2 regions of the Planktothricoides raciborskii GIHE-MW2 genome follow, and region 2 is predicted to be linked to the other one. Evidence: riboswitches for the same ligand, from Rfam matches in the RefSeq annotation. Region 2 holds a riboswitch; the other holds the start of a gene.
The links. A riboswitch is a leader RNA that binds a small molecule or an ion and turns the genes downstream of it on or off. The one in region 2 is predicted to bind cyclic di-AMP.
Positions count from the first base shown of each region.

Region 1 (7,960 bases), 2.5 Mb from region 2:
AACTAACGAGTAGTGATTGATTACTGGTGATTGGTTATTTAAGTTCCATAATCAATCACCAATAACCAGTAAAAACTAACCCGTAAAAACATTTACTGAGAATGACGAAAAAAGTGTAAATAAGTAGCCACTTGAATTAGTAATCGTTGCAGATAAAAAGAAACCGCCGACTCGGTTTGCCCCTGCCAGTGATTACCCCACTGCTTGCCCCACTGGTTGCCCCACTGGTTGCCCCAATTTTCCCGCAATAGGCGATCGCTAATAGCTTCATAAAGAGACACCAAAGTTGCGGAGGCAAACTCAAAAGTAGAGACTAATTGTTCCATTGGCGCATAAATCGTCCAAGGGGCTAAATAGGCATTGCGAATCCGCGATCGGGCATCGGTGACATCGGGCAAATCTTTAGAAATCTCATATAAAAACCGAATCAAATCAAAAAACGGATGAGAAATACAAGTATCAGACCAATCAAAATAGACAAAACCTTGGTCACGCAGATAAATATTTCGGGGAGATAAATCCCCATGCACCAACGTATCAGGGATATTCAGTTCCCGGAATTGTTCAAGGACTTTTTGCAGTTTCGGTACAAGTGGTAATAACTGCAATAATTCTCGATTTGCCAATTTTTTGCCATAATTCCAGGGGAGGCGAAGCCTTGGGTCAAATAATCCCTCCAGGGTTTTAGCGATATGTTCTACTCCTAAATCTACCCAACCGCAGGCAATTAAATCCGAGCGATGTTCTATAGCCGAAATCTGAAATTTAGCCCACTGATGTAACGCTGCTTCCCAGTGAAAAATATCGCCCATATTTTCCAGAATTTCCCCCTCTATTTCTCGCATTAAAATCCAAGATTTATCAGGGCAAGTGGCCAAAACTTCGGGAATATTTTGCCGGTATCGTTGCGCCAAAATACGAGTAAATTCAGCTTCTTGAGCAAACAGGGGGGATGAAGCTTTAAAATAAATCATCCCCTCAGTGGTGGGCACTCGTAAAATAATCGCCAATGCCCAATTCTTAACTACTTCAATTGGCGCGATCGCCTTCAACCCTTGACGTTGCAGTTCTGTTTGAATCCAGCTTTCTGCCGCATCAAACCACCCCGGTTTTGCCCAAGGTATCTCTAATTGAGGCAATAAATTACCTAAATTTGCTGTTGGCTGATTCGGTAAAATTTTTGTCAATTGATGCCCTGATTTTTGCGCCGATAAATCCCCGAAAAACGCTGATAATCTAGATTTTTGCATTGATCGTAAAGCGAGTTACAGATTATACCCCAATAAACTGGGTTTTTGGCAAATTGGCTTGTCACCCAGATAGGATTCCCAGGAATTAGGCCAATATTATATATATAGCATTTTTTGGCCAATAAAAGCATGATTTCCCCTGGATCAAAAATTGATTTCTAATTGAGATTAGGAAAATGAACCACAATGGTGGCAATATCTGGTTTAAGGCGGACGATCGCCTCTGGTTCGACTAATCCATTGGATAATCCAAACGCATGATACTGATGGGTGCCGGAAGTTAAGATTAATAAATCATCAGCGGTCAGCATTCTCGTAACTTTCATGACAAAATTGTCCTGGATTTCTTGGATGGGCGTATTCTCACTCAAGCCTAAAGTTGCCAAAGAAAAATCTGGATTGGATGCCCCAGTAACGATGATTAACAAATGAATTTTGGCCTTGAGTTCGGCGGCGATGGTTTTAGCAATTTCTAAAGTTTGTTGGAATTCCCAGGATACAGTTTCGGTCTGAGTTAACGCTAAAAAGACTCGGGCAATATTCTTAATCGGTTGGGGACAACGAGTAATTAAAACCGGGACAGGCGATCGCCGGACAATTTTATCGATCGTGCTACCAAAAAAATTTTCCTTATAAGTGGAATAGCCTTTCCACCCACAAATCACCAAACTAGCATTATGTTCTGTGGCACTGCGAACAATTCCGCGAGCGATCGCCGCATCAATGCGACCAATGGGTTCAACCTTAACTGTGGCTGCATGAGCAGCTTGTTCCGCGATCGCCAATAACTGACTCTGCTTAATTCTAGCTTGGGGAGAAATCCTGTCGTTTTTATCAGAAAGAACGTGCAGAGGTAGCAACGTACCTTTAGATTTTTTCGTCAGCAAAATTGCCAACTGCAATAAATTATCTTCCGTATTAGGGTTAGCCACTGGAACTAAAACCCGGTCGGACAAATTTTGCTGTTTGTCGCTGACCACCTTTTCCTCTGGTTTAACCTCTTTGCCCCACCGAGCAATCACCCAAGGAGAACCGACGCAAGTAAATAGAATCATGCCAATAATTCCATTTACCGTTAATTGATCTACTAATTCAATTTTATACGCCACCGTAATTGCGGCCAAAGTAGCCGCCGCTTGAGCACCGGAAAGACCAAACATCACCATTATTTCGGGAAACTTCCAGCCAAAAAACTTTCCTGAACCCCAAGCAGCCAAATATTTTGCCAGCAATTCTGCCCCAATCATTACCGCTGCCACTAAGAGCGATCGCGGTTCTTTAATCAGAATCATCGGGTCAATTAACATTCCCACCGAAATCAGGAAAAACGGCACAAATAGCGTATTGCCGATAAACTGAATTCGATTCATCAAAGGACTTAAATTAGGGATAATTTTAGTAATGGCAACTCCCGCCAAAAAAGCCCCAATAATTGCCTCAATTTCAATCAACTGAGCCAAATAAGACACGATAAATAACGTAGCCATAACAAACGTAAATTCTGCCCCTTCATCATGGCCAAACCTGCGGAAAAACCAGCGGCCAATTTTCGGCACTCCCCACAAAGTTGTCACAGTATAAATGGCTAAAGCGGGAATGAGAAACAACCAAAAACTCAGAGTTAAATTGCCCGCCTTCGCTTTAACAATCACCGCCAAAACTAACAAAGCCAAAACGTTCGTAATCAGCGTTCCGCCTAAAGTGGCTGTCACTGCTGGAGTCCGCATAATGCCCAAACGACTAGCCACCGGCAAAGCCAGCAGGGTATGGGAAGCAAAGCAAGAAGCCACCAAAATTGCCGCCAACCAACCATATCCCAGTAACAGCATCGCCACTGTCCCCAAAACCATCGGAATTGAGAAAGTTGCCAAGCCGAAAATAATGGCTTTATCGGCATTTAATTTCAGATCGTCTAAGCTAGTTTCTAGACCGGCTAAAAACATCAGAAATAGCAATCCTACGGTGCCTAATAAAATGATGGTGCTATCTCTTGCGAGTAATCCTAACCCATAAGGCCCGATAACTATTCCCGCCAAAATTAAGCCCACAATACCCGGTAATTTTAATCGTTCAAATACCAGGGGAGCGATCAGCATCATCGCCATGATGATCAGGAAAATCGCCACCGGGTCTTTGATGGGATCGGATAAAATTTGCGCCAAAACTTGCGCTAAGGGAGTTCCCACAAAAATCGTTGGGAACCCGTTGGTGTTGCTTGCTATTAACTGCCAAAAATTACTCATCAGTTAATTCCTTGTTAAGTTCCCAGTTTTGGTTTTTACCATTATTATTGTTATTTTATAACATATTATTTATTTTTTGACAATGTTATCTTGATTTTTTATAGCTTTTTGTTAATTATTAATAGGCTAATTTTTTTGATTAGACCTTTATTTTACTACCCCCTTCAAACCGCCACCGGATGAACGATACTTTTGCAATAATTCTAATGTAGGGGTTTGCATATCCAAACCCCTACTGGGTTATTTCTATAAGAGAAACTTAGTTCCTCTGTCACCTACAATTCTACGGAGTAATTTTGACTGGGTTAGTTTCATCGGCAGTTGTCACTTTGGCGGCTTTCCGGGTGAAGAGTTTAAAGTAGGTGCTGACAAAAAATTCTTTGATGGGAAAGGTGATAAAGGTCAAAGGATTGATGGTGACAATGATATTCCGAGTATCCGCGATCGCCTGTTTCACGATTTGTTTGGCTACCCAGTCCGCTGACATAATGCCAATAGGATTGAGGTTACTTTTAAACGGGCCAAGAATTAGTTTGCGAATCACGCAAGGACTGTCTAAACGCCGCAGGGTTACTAAGTCCCCCAGGGTGCGTTTGCTGAGTTCATATAAGGGACTAAACGCAGGATTTGATTCCGCTTCAGAAGTATTCACCCAAATTTCTTTGCGGGCAATATCTTCATTAGTTTTCACCGTGGTGAGAAATAGTTCCAGGAGTCGCCAAGCGGAAAAGGCGTTAATTTCATAACATTGCGCGATCGCTTCTGGGGTTCTTTCCCCATGAACATTCATGCCGTGATTGATTACCAAAATATCCACTTTTTCTAATACTTTGGCTAACTCGGATTCTTGACCCGCTTGCCAAGAAATCGTTTTTATCGGCAATTCTTCCCCATTAATATTCAGAGTCAGGGTTTGATTGCTAGAAGTCAGGGCGATGACTTTTGCCCCCGCTTTTTGTAACTGAAATAAGAGCGATCGCCCCAAAGTTCCAGAAGCCCCAGTAACGGCGATCGTTTTCCCCTTCAAAGAAAGTGCTGTGCCCATGATTCGATCCACCAAAGTTAAAGTACCGCAAAAATAAGCATTTTGGTTATCAAAATGATGTCGCCAGTGATAAGTTCGATTGACCAACCAGTGAGACGGTGGGGCAAGAAATGGCCCAGGAGTATGGGTTAAATCCGTCAATTCATCGGCCCCTTCTAACCCCATTCCCCGGGCGATCGCGCTTGCCAAAAAACTCAAAGTGTACAAACAACCCACCAGGGCAAACCATTGGTGTTCTGGGGCAGCAAAATGCGCCACCACCCACAAAAATAGGCCAAAACTCAGCATCACCAAAGCTTCTGGCACATCATTGCGCCAGTGGGCGTCGCGATAAATTCGCTCGCTAACCGGCGTCAGATCCGGACGAAAAACCCGATGATGCCAGACGTGCAAGCGATACAGAGGGGGAAAAATATGGCTGACAAAGTGATAAAGGTCTCGCACCAGTTCCGCGAACAAAACCGAACCGAAACCCCAACTGGCGCTGACGATCCAAAAATTCATCATTTTTATGCACTTCCAAATTCAAACATTGAAACAAGGTCTTTACACAACTTTACAGTCAAACTTGAAATCATTGATAGGAAAAGCCAAATTTCCGGGTAAATCAGAAAGCTAGAGGGGATTCGGCGTCGAATATTAGACTTCTTGCTTTCATTCCAAAAAGCCCCTTTTTAAGCGGGCGTGGGGGGATCGATCCAGGATGAAAGCTTTCTTGTCTATCTAGTAAAACCAGCCGCGATTCATCCTGACTTACTTGAGAATTGCTCTTAATCAATTTACTATATGGGCAAAATCTTGCCCACGCTTCTAAATTTAAAGAAAAGCCAAAACACCATTGGATTGAAGTTATGTTGAAAAAAAAATTTTTTTATGCTAGACTTATCCCCTAAGTAAACAGAATAAGTCAGCCTAGTTCCTTAGCTTTGAAAAATCTGAACGCCAAGGAGAGGAAACGGGGGAACCAACCTTGGGGCGTATCTCTAATATTTCAAGTATTTAGAGAAGAAAAACTCTCATTTCTAGCCCGTCAGCTAACCCCGGCGGCATTGGGAGAGGACTGGTGAATCAGCATTTAAAAAAATGTTTTGACTTCATTCAGTGACTCAGTAAATAATGACGACGCTGTAAACCTAAACTGGATTGAATTGGAGTCAATTTATGATTTTTACATCAAAAAATGAAAAGCCTAGCAATATTTCTGAAGATTAGCGATCTGGTCAGGAGATTAGAGTTAAACAGACCGGCTTAAAGTCAACATATTGTTTAGAACAAAATGCACAAATATTTGTGGATCCAATCATTGAATTGAATCAATACCTAGAAAATGATGATTAAACAATTATGGCTAATTTTCGCGTTTTCGCCAACAGGTTGAGACTGGGGGTTTTTCTAGTCAGCCAATCATGCACTCATCACAGCGGAGCATAATTTATGAACTTTATAGAAATGAATTTACCAGCGGTGATATCCCTAGCCACGTTTCTTGGGGTCATTGGGATTATTATTTCAGAAAAAATCCATCTGACAGTGGCCGCTTTATTGGGAGCATTAATTTTGGTCTTTGCCCATGTAATGACCCTGAAAGAAGCGATGAGTTACATTACCCAAAGCTATGCAACTTTGGCGCTTTTTTTTGGGGTGATGGTCTTAGTTCGGGCGTTTGAACCAACGAAAGTATTTGAATATATCGCCACTCAAATGGTAATGATTGCCAAAGGCAGTGGCAAGGTTTTATTACTCGCAGTCATCGGCATTACCACCCCCATTTGTGCGGTTTTACCCAATGCCACAACGGTGATGTTGTTAGCGCCTTTAATTCCGCCAATGGCTCAGGAAATTGGGGTAGATTTTGTGCCATTACTCATATTAATGGTCTTTGTCGCAAATAGTGCCGGTTTATTGACATTGGTGGGCGACCCAGCGACATTTATTGTCGGCAGTTCGATTAATATGAGCTTTAATCAATATTTAGTTAAACTAAGTTTTGGCGGACTGCTGGCAGTTTTGTCCGTATTGGCGATCGCTCCTTTTCTATTTCGGAAAATCTGGCAGACAAAATTTGAACACTTAGAGGACTTACCCCATCCGAAAATTAATCATCCCAAGGTGTTAATGTTAGGCGGAGTGATCGTGGGGATCGTCTTAACTTTCTTTGTAATTGGAGAATCTTTACCCATTCCCATTGACCCCGCATCTGTTGCCCTCTTAGGCGCAAGTTTAGCCCTACTATTAGCCCATCAAACTAAAATTGACACAGTGCATAATATCCTCCGAGATGTAGACTGGAGTACCCTAATATTTTTCATGTCCACCTTTGTCTTAATTGGTGGATTAGAAAAAACCGGAGTCACCAGTCAACTGGCTAAAATTTTAGCGGCTGTGATCGGGAATAATATCGCTCTGGGGTCATTAATCTTAGTGTTTATAGTCGGGATATTATCTAGTGTGATTCCCAATATTCCTTTGGTAGTGGCAATGGTTCCCCTGCTGAAACAATATATCGTCAATATTGGCATGGTCGGGCCAGAAATTCTCGATCCCAACTTTTCCGGTAATTTTCCTCCCGAAGTTTTACCCTTATTTTATGCCATGATGTTTGGGGCAACTTTAGGGGGAAATGGCACTTTGGTGGGAGCTTCTTCTAATATTGTTGCTGCGGGTATTTCCGAACAACATGGTCGGGAGATTTCTTTTCATAAGTTTCTGCGCTACGGTTTGCCTATGATGGCAGTGCAGTTAATTATTTCCGCCATCTTTATTGCGGGGTTATTGTCATAGTCAAATGGGAGGATAGAGGATAAAACATAAAGGATAGAGCATAGAAAATAGAGGAAATGGTGATATTTCATTGAAATTTTTACTTTTCACTTCTCCTCTCTCCTCTATTCTCTCTCCTCATAATTACAGGATTAATTTTATGTTTAAACTGTCTCAAGGAATTTATAATCGCCGTCAATTTTTTCATTTTTTGGGACTATCTTTGTTGGCAACTAAACTGCCTGCTGCTGCCACAGATCAGTCATTGCCTGATACTATGCCTGACAATATGCCTGACCATATCCTGAAACCGCCAAAACTAAAAGTCGGGGATACGGTTGGTTTAATTAATCCCGCGAGTCCGGTGGATTTAGAAGATGTTGAATATACGGAAAAAGCCTTAGCCAAGTTGGGATTAAAGGTGAAGCGTGGGGCGCATATTTTAGATGAATACGGTTATTTAGCCGGGAAAGACCGCGATCGCGCTGCGGATATTCAGGCTATGTTTGCGGATGATTCCGTCAAAGCCTTGTTAACCCTGCGGGGGGGTTGGGGTTGCCATCGAATTTTGCCCTTGTTGGACTATAATTTAATTCGCCAAAATCCCAAAATTATTATGGGATATAGCGATATTACTTCCTTATTATTGGCGATTTATGCCC
Region 1 is NZ_CP159837.1:2,459,800-2,467,759, forward strand. It holds gene plsY (glycerol-3-phosphate 1-O-acyltransferase PlsY) at 1-13, shown strand, start outside; gene ABWT76_RS10270 (aminoglycoside phosphotransferase family protein) at 93-1,250, opposite strand; gene ABWT76_RS10275 (cation:proton antiporter) at 1,409-3,493, opposite strand; gene ABWT76_RS10280 (bifunctional sterol desaturase/short chain dehydrogenase) at 3,777-5,045, opposite strand; cyclic di-AMP (ydaO/yuaA leader) riboswitch at 5,469-5,601, shown strand; gene ABWT76_RS10285 (ArsB/NhaD family transporter) at 5,973-7,319, shown strand; gene ABWT76_RS10290 (LD-carboxypeptidase) at 7,459-7,960, shown strand, end outside.
Region 1: it holds a riboswitch for cyclic di-AMP, as region 2 does, so the genes downstream of both, ABWT76_RS10285 (ArsB/NhaD family transporter) here and ntrB (nitrate ABC transporter permease) in region 2, are expected to answer to the same signal.

Region 2 (7,960 bases):
TGAAAGTAAAGCAAGTAAACAATAATTTTTTTGGCACTGATGTTTAAATTGTACCGAGTTTAGGGCGATTCCCTCGCTCTCAGAAACCGGAAAGAGCGGTTTTTATGGGTTGTCAAGATTTCCAGATGTTTAGATTGCTCATAAAATCGGTAATTCTACTACCGCTAAATCAGAATTTTGATACTACAATGCAGCATTGGGCTTTGCTCGGCAAGATTTGAGCAAAAATACCAGAAATCTCGATAGGTCTTGATTAGGAGAAGTGATATGGGTGATTCTAAGCCAGTGTCGGTGGGAATTGTCGGAGCATCTGGGTATGGTGGCGTGCAGTTGGTGCGACTGCTGATGGATCACCCAGGGGTGAAGGTGGTTTATTTGGGGGGAGATAGTAGTGCCGGGAAGCCATTTTCCGATATTTATCCCCATTTGAGTCATGCGACAGATTTGGTGATTGCTCCAGTGGATCCAGAGGCGATCGCGGCTCAATGTGATGTGGTGTTTCTTTCGTTGCCCAATGGTTTGGCTTGTGAGATGACGCCCACCCTGATTCAAAGAGGCTGCAAGGTGTTGGATTTGTCGGCTGATTACCGATTTAGTAACTTAGAAACTTACAAGGCTTGGTATGGGGGCGATCGCACCGATGGAGATGTGGCAGCAACGGCGGTCTATGGTTTACCGGAACTGTATCGCGATCGCATTAAAGACGCCAAGTTAGTCGGTTGTCCCGGTTGTTATCCTACCGCCAGCTTACTGGCTTTAGCCCCGCTACTCAAACAGGGGATGATTATCCCAGAAACGGCGGTGATCGATGCCAAGTCCGGCACTTCGGGGGGTGGTAGACAGGCGAAAACTAATATGTTACTAGCGGAAGCGGATAGTTCCATCGCCGCTTATGGGGTGACTCGGCACCGCCACACCCCAGAAATTGAGCAAATTTGCAGTGATTTGGCCGGACATGAGGTGTTAGTCCAGTTTACCCCTCACCTGATGCCAATGGTGCGGGGTATCTTGGCCACGGTTTACGCTACTTTGCGGGATCCAGGATTGGTGCGGGAAGATTTGGCGACGATTTATAAGGCGTTTTACCGGAATTGTCCCTGGGTGACGATTCTGCCTAATGGGATTTATCCCCAAACTAAATGGGCTTGCAGTAGCAATATGTGCTATATCGGCATCGAAGTGGATCAGCGTACCGACCGTGTGATCGTTATGTCGGCGATCGATAACTTAATTAAGGGGCAAGCGGGTCAAGCGGTGCAATGTTTGAACCTGATGATGGGTTGGGATGAAACCCTCGGTTTGCCGAAATTGGGCTTTTATCCTTAATTACAGCGGTTTTCTTTCTTACTGAACTACGGTAGGGCGTGATCTTTCCGGTAGGGGCGTGATCTTTCCGGTAGGGGCGTGATCTTTCCGGCAGTAGGGGCGAATGGCCATTCGCCCCTACAATATTCTAAGCAATAAATTATCTGCCGGAAAGATCACGCCCGTACACTGCCGGAATGCTTCTCCCTTACAATATTTTCAGCAATAATTTGTCTGCGGTCGTGGTTCGCCCCTAGATATTTGTGGTTTACTCGCGGCAGATTTGCGCTGTAATCTTTCTAAATAATAGTAAACAATAGTAGGGTGGGCTTGCATTTTGCCCACCCTACATATTTCTCAAAACGGATGCTACAGAAGGATGTACTAATTCATCAGGAACTCGATTTTTATCAATGTACTCATTAATCTCTGCTTGATTATCTAGATAAAAACTCAAAGCATCAAAAACTTGCGCCAAAGTCAGATGAGGTAAATGGTTAAGAATCTCTTCTGGCATAATACCCATCCGCCATAGACCAACAATAGCGCGAACCGATGTCCGAGTACCTATGATAATTGGTTCTCCGCCTAGAATCTCAGAGTTGCGATTAACATACCGTGAGAGGGTTTGAGTTGGCATAGGACAAATTTATCTATTTACTGATTTTTTCTTTAGTCTAGCAGTGAGGGATATTCTGAGGAAGAATCTATATTGACATTGCCTAGTTTGCGAACAATTCCCTAGTTAATCTGGTTTCTATGCTTTCCCACCTGAATTTTATTCTCTCAGAATTAGACGATTAATGGGCGATCGCACTCGCGAAGCAGCGCCGCTAAAAAATGCCTTACTACGATCGCCCTAACAACTAGAAAAGTCTTTTCCTGAGAAATCTTCCTCCCCTCTATACCAAAAATCCAAGGAGTATGATATACTCTATTTTTAGAGTGAGTCAGCCTAATTCTGGGTAAATCAAGCCAGAGTAATTACTCAATCAACTTGATGGCACAGAAACGGGGGAACCAAATTAGGGGCTTATCTTTACTGGAAAGGTAAAGAGGGACATCTCTCAGTCCTAGCCCGTCAGCTAACCTCGTAGGCATTGAGAGGAGACTAAAGAATGAGCATTTTTCATGTCTCAATTTCATTTAGGTATTCCCAATTTGACAACTCTCTACATTCGATTACCTTTATTTGATTTTGAGGTTTAACTTCATTGATCAATTATCGTCCCTTGGAAATTAATTTTCCGAGCGGCAACAATTTATGCAAACTTAAGCCAAAAAAAAGCTTGAGTTTTTTTCGGATGAAAAAATTCTCAATTTTGCCTGGATAAAAATCGGGCAAAATCCTGATTTAGTTTGGATTTGATTCAGTGGGGCATTGGGTCTTCACTGTTTTGAATTGGGAATGCTTTATTTATTTAATAAATTGAATAAAACATCAACAATGAGAGCGGTTATGAAGTCAAAGAAGAACATTTTTCTGGATTTTTTCAATAACTCCAATTTTTTATTACCCATTGTGGGTTTTGTGGGGGTGATTGCTTTATGGTGGCTTATTGCCTTATTCAGACAGGAAATGATGCCCACACCCCCGGAAGCATTGGCAAAAAATTTGGACTTTATTCTCAATCCTTTTTATCGTCGAGGCCCCGGTGATTTAGGTTTAGGATGGCTACTCTTAGCGAGTTTACGGCGAGTTTGTATCGGGTTTCTGCTGGGTGCGATCGTAGCCATTCCCGTTGGGTTTTTAATTGGAATGTCTCATACTGCATGGCAAATTCTGAACCCGATTATTCAAGTCTTTAAACCCGTTTCGCCCCTGGTTTGGTTGCCGATCGCCCTAGCTATATTTAATGCCGCTGAACCTTCAGCAATTTTTGTGATTTTTATTACCTCTCTCTGGTCAACCATTATCAATACCGCTGAAGGGGTAAAAAACGTTCCGAAAGAATATTTAGAAGTCGCCGAAGTGTTAGAAATGCCTCGGTGGAAACAATTAGTCAGCGTGATGCTGCCAGCGAGTTTACCCTATATTTTCACCGGGTTACGCATTAGTTTAGGCATTGCTTGGTTAGTGATTGTGGCCGTAGAAATGCTCACCGGGGGCATTGGGATTGGTTTCTTTGTCTGGGATGAATGGAATCGTCTTAATGTGAGTTCCGTGTTTTTAGCCGTCTTTGTAATTGGGATCACGGGCTTAATTCTGGATTATGCCCTGGCTAAATTACAAATTATGATTACCCATCGTCCCGCACGGAGTTAACCGGAGGAAAAACTGATGAGAAACTATTACAATCGCCGGTTATTTATCCAAGGAATAATGGGAACAGCGGGGGCGATCGCTCTTAATAGCTGTAGTCAAAAGAAAACTCAGCAAAATATTCCCGAAGAAGCCCTGGCTGTAGAACCAATTATTAAACCAGAAACCCTAGAAAAACCTAATTTAACCGTTGGTTTTGTGCCGGTTAATGATTGCGCCCCGTTTGCGATCGCATACCAAAAAGGTTTCTTTCGTAAATATGGTTTAAACGTCACCCTCAGCCGAGAAGCGAGTTGGGGCAACTCCAGAGATGGGATTATTTTTGGGCGTTTAGATGCTTCCCCCGTTGTTTCTGGTGCCGTGACTAATGCCAGATTGGGTGCAGAAGGAGCACGTCATTTTCCCCTCTGTGCCGCCATGACAATTCACCGTCATGGCAATGGCCTCACTATGAATCGTCAACTGTGGGACTCAGGAATTAGACCCTGGTATAGCTATAACGGCAATTTAGATGCATTTGGTCAAGATTTACGCAACTATTGGCAAAAATCACCCCTCGATCAGCGAGTCTGGGCAGTGGTACAAAGTTCAGCCATTTATGAATATTTTGTGCGCTATCTCATCGCTGCTGTGGGATTAAATCCGATTGATGAATTACGTTTAATTATTACTCCCCCACCGCAAATGGTGAGCAATATTCGCATGGGTGCAATGCAAGCCTATATGGTAGCTGAACCTTGGAATACCAGAGCCATTACAGGTAACGAAAATGTCGGTTTTACCTTTGCCCAAGGGCGGGAAATTTGGCGCGGACATCCCGATCGCCTTTTAGCAGTCAGAGAATCTTTTATTCAAGATAATCCCAAAACTTACCGCTCCTTAGTTAAAGCCATGATTGAAGCCTGTCAATATTGCAGTAAACCAGAAAACAAACAAGAAGTGGCACAAATTATTTCTCAGCGTTCCTTTACCGGAGCAAACATTAAATATACTGAACCGGGAATTGTGGGTAGTTATAATTACGGCGGTTTTGATCGGCAAACCCGCATCAAAAATAGCCCAGAAACCACCCTCTTTTTTGATTTACCGACCGAAGTTTCCGCCATTAAAAACGATCATTCTACCTTTCTGTGGCAATCCGATAGTTTGTGGTTAATGACTCAAGCCCACCGCTGGGGACAAATTCCCGAATTTCCCAAAAATGCTGAAGAAATTGCCAAACAAGCTTGGCAAACGGACTTATATCGAGCGATCGCCAACGAAATGGGAATTCAATGTCCCTCAGACAACTATAAAACTGTTTCAGGAGAAGCATTTATTGATGGCAAACCCTTTGATCCCAGTCAGCCCACCCAATATATTAACAGCTTTGAAATTCGTGCCAACCGCCCCCAAATTTACGGGTTGGCTTAATGCGATCGACAATATTTAATCAAAAATTAAGCAATCTTTAATCAAGAGGAATTCCGACATGGTATCACCATCAGAAAATCAACTAATTAACAACTCCCCCAACGCCAACGCCCAAGATTTTCTCGTGATTTCAAATGTAGTTAAAAGCTTTAAAAAAGCAGATGGCAGTGAATTTGTGGTGTTAAATGGCATTAATTTAACCGTTGGTAACAAAGAATATGTCTCGGTCATTGGTCACTCTGGCTGTGGAAAATCAACATTAGTCAGGATTGTGGCTGGTTTAGAAAAACCCACATCAGGACTTGTCACCCTTGAAGGGAAAATGATTCGGAAGCCCGGTGCCGAAAGAATGATGGTGTTTCAAGGTTATGCCTTACTGCCTTGGTTAACGGTCAGAGAAAATATTAGATTAGCCGTAGATGAGGTTTTCAAAACTAGCAGCAAAGCGGAAAAAATTAGCATTGTCAATGAACATATTGAAATGGTAAATCTGACGGCGGCGGCGGATAAATATCCCCATGAACTTTCCGGGGGAATGAAACAAAGGGTAGGAGTTGCCCGGGCTTTAGCCACCCGCCCTAAATTATTATTATTAGATGAACCTTTTGGGGCTTTAGATGCCTTAACTCGGCCTAAATTACAACAACAGGTGATTGAGATTTGGGAAAATCATCGTCAAGCGGTAATGATGATTACCCATGATGTAGATGAGGCGATTTTTATGTCTGACCGGGTGGTGATGATGAGTAATGGCCCTAATGCTACTATTGGTAAAGTGCTGGATATTCCTTTACCACGCCCCAGGCACGCCCATGAAATCCGGGAAACCTCGGAATATTATGAATTACGCAATCAGGCTTTAGATTTTCTGGAAATGTATCAGTAAAATCCGCTCATAGGTGATGAGAAATATATTTTATTTTTAACGGGTATATTTCTCTCGCCAAGAGACAAAGAGATATTGGTCAAATTATCTCGCCCGCTATGCCTGAAATTTGCTCTTGATGATTCTGAATGGTTTTTGATATCTAAAATTTAACGAATTAACCAATGCACATAAAATTTTCTCAAGATATTGAGTCGTTGCTCAATCGATTGTCAGAGCACCCTTTAACCATTGGAGAAATTATGGGAGAAACCGCTGAACATGGATTTAGTTTGAGTATTGGTTTATTGGTTTTGCCTTTCTTGTTTCCCATGCCTCCTGGATTATCTACTCCCTTGGGTTTAGCCTGTTTTTTCTTAGCAATCCAAATGACATTAGGTTTACATTCTCCCTGGCTGCCTAAAAAAGTCACCAGATTCGTATTTCCTAGTGCTTTTAGTCTTTATTTGTTGCAAAATCTCAAACGAGTTACGGCTTGGTTAGAAAAAATTGTGCGTCCTCGTATGTTAAAAATTGCTAAAAATCCATATATCTGGAGAGTGAATGGATTCTGTATTGCTTGGATGGCATTTTTCTTAATGTTACCAATTCCTTTGACTAATTCTATACCGGCGATCGGGATTTTATTCTTGGCCGTAGCAACTTTGGAATCCGATGGTTTATTAATGTGTTTAGGGTATGCCTCAACGGTATTTAATACCCTATTTTTTGGGTTTCTGGGATATGCTTTTTGGTTAGCGCCGAATTTGTTACCTAATATTTTTAAATAGCTCCCCCCTAACCCCCTAAAAAACGCCACTCTGATTTTGGTAATTTTGCCAGAGGTCTAGTGCATCATTATTTTTAAGGGGGGTATTTGGCAATTTAGCACTTTTGTTTCATAAAAAATTCTTGTGTAATTGATTGATTAACATTGATGGCTGGTTTAGTGAAATCATGGTAGGCGATCGCTGTTTTCCCAAACAAAAAAATAATGATGGTTTAGGGCGCTATTTTTTTATGCTACTTTTTTATTCTATTGACCAGAAATTGCGATCGCGCCTAAACCACCCTAGCAAAAATTCCAATTTAATCGGAATCTAAATCTCCAGATAAACGCTTTAATTCAGGGAGATTTAATAAAGTAATGACCGCGCCGTCGATTTCTATCAGTCTTTCTTGACTCAACTTAGCAAATACTCGCGAAAGTGTCTCTGGAATCGTCGCCAGTAACGCCGCTAACTGGCCTTTGGTAATATCTAATTTTACTTGATTTTGCAGAATATTTAATGCGGGATTATCTCGTTGTAAATTATTCAAATAGAGCAAATATGAGGCAAGTCGCCCCGGAACTTCTTTAAAAGAAAGGTTTTCAATTATCTTGGTAAAATGCCGTAATTTGCGAGCCAAAATTCCTAACATTTGCATCCCTAAACTGGGATATTTTTCCAGCAGCGAGATAAGAGCAGCACGGGGAAAAAATAAAAGTTCGGTGGGTTCGATCGCTGCGGCAGAAGCGGGAAAACATTGGCCATCAAATGCCGGAACTTCGGCAAATTGTTCCCCCACCCCAAATATATGTAAAATCTGTTCTTTCCCCTCTGGAGACAGTTTAAAAACTTTGACTCGTCCGACAACAACGAGAAAAAAACCTCGCCCTTCATCTCCTTGCCAAAATATTACTTCATTTTTTTGATAAGTTTGCGCGATCGCAATTTGGGCTAAAGCCTGGATATTTTCTGGGGATAGTCCCTGAAAAAACTGGGTTTGGGCTAAAAAATCTTGAATCATAACTTTGATTATTTGTTATTTGTTGTTGGTTCTTAGTTATTTTATCCTTAAAATTGGTTATTTTATCCTCAAATAACCAATAACGCATCCTGTCAACGGTCAACAATGATCAATTTTTTGACTTAAGTCAAGGATCTTAGCTGTGGTGAGTCATAAGCTAGATATAGGCAACGGATAGATATAGGCAACGGATAGATATCGGCAGCGGATAGATATCGGCAACGGATAGATATCGGCAACGGATAGATATCGGCAACGGATAGATATCAGCAACGGATAGTTGATGTTTGCTTTTTATTGTTTTTTATTGGAGAAAATTTTGA
Region 2 is NZ_CP159837.1:7,129,864-7,137,823, forward strand. It holds gene argC (N-acetyl-gamma-glutamyl-phosphate reductase) at 268-1,326, shown strand; gene ABWT76_RS30285 (DUF433 domain-containing protein) at 1,652-1,945, opposite strand; cyclic di-AMP (ydaO/yuaA leader) riboswitch at 2,281-2,420, shown strand; gene ntrB (nitrate ABC transporter permease) at 2,765-3,571, shown strand; gene ABWT76_RS30295 (CmpA/NrtA family ABC transporter substrate-binding protein) at 3,587-4,981, shown strand; gene ABWT76_RS30300 (ABC transporter ATP-binding protein) at 5,040-5,867, shown strand; gene ABWT76_RS30305 (exopolysaccharide biosynthesis protein) at 6,032-6,637, shown strand; gene ABWT76_RS30310 (Crp/Fnr family transcriptional regulator) at 6,936-7,637, opposite strand.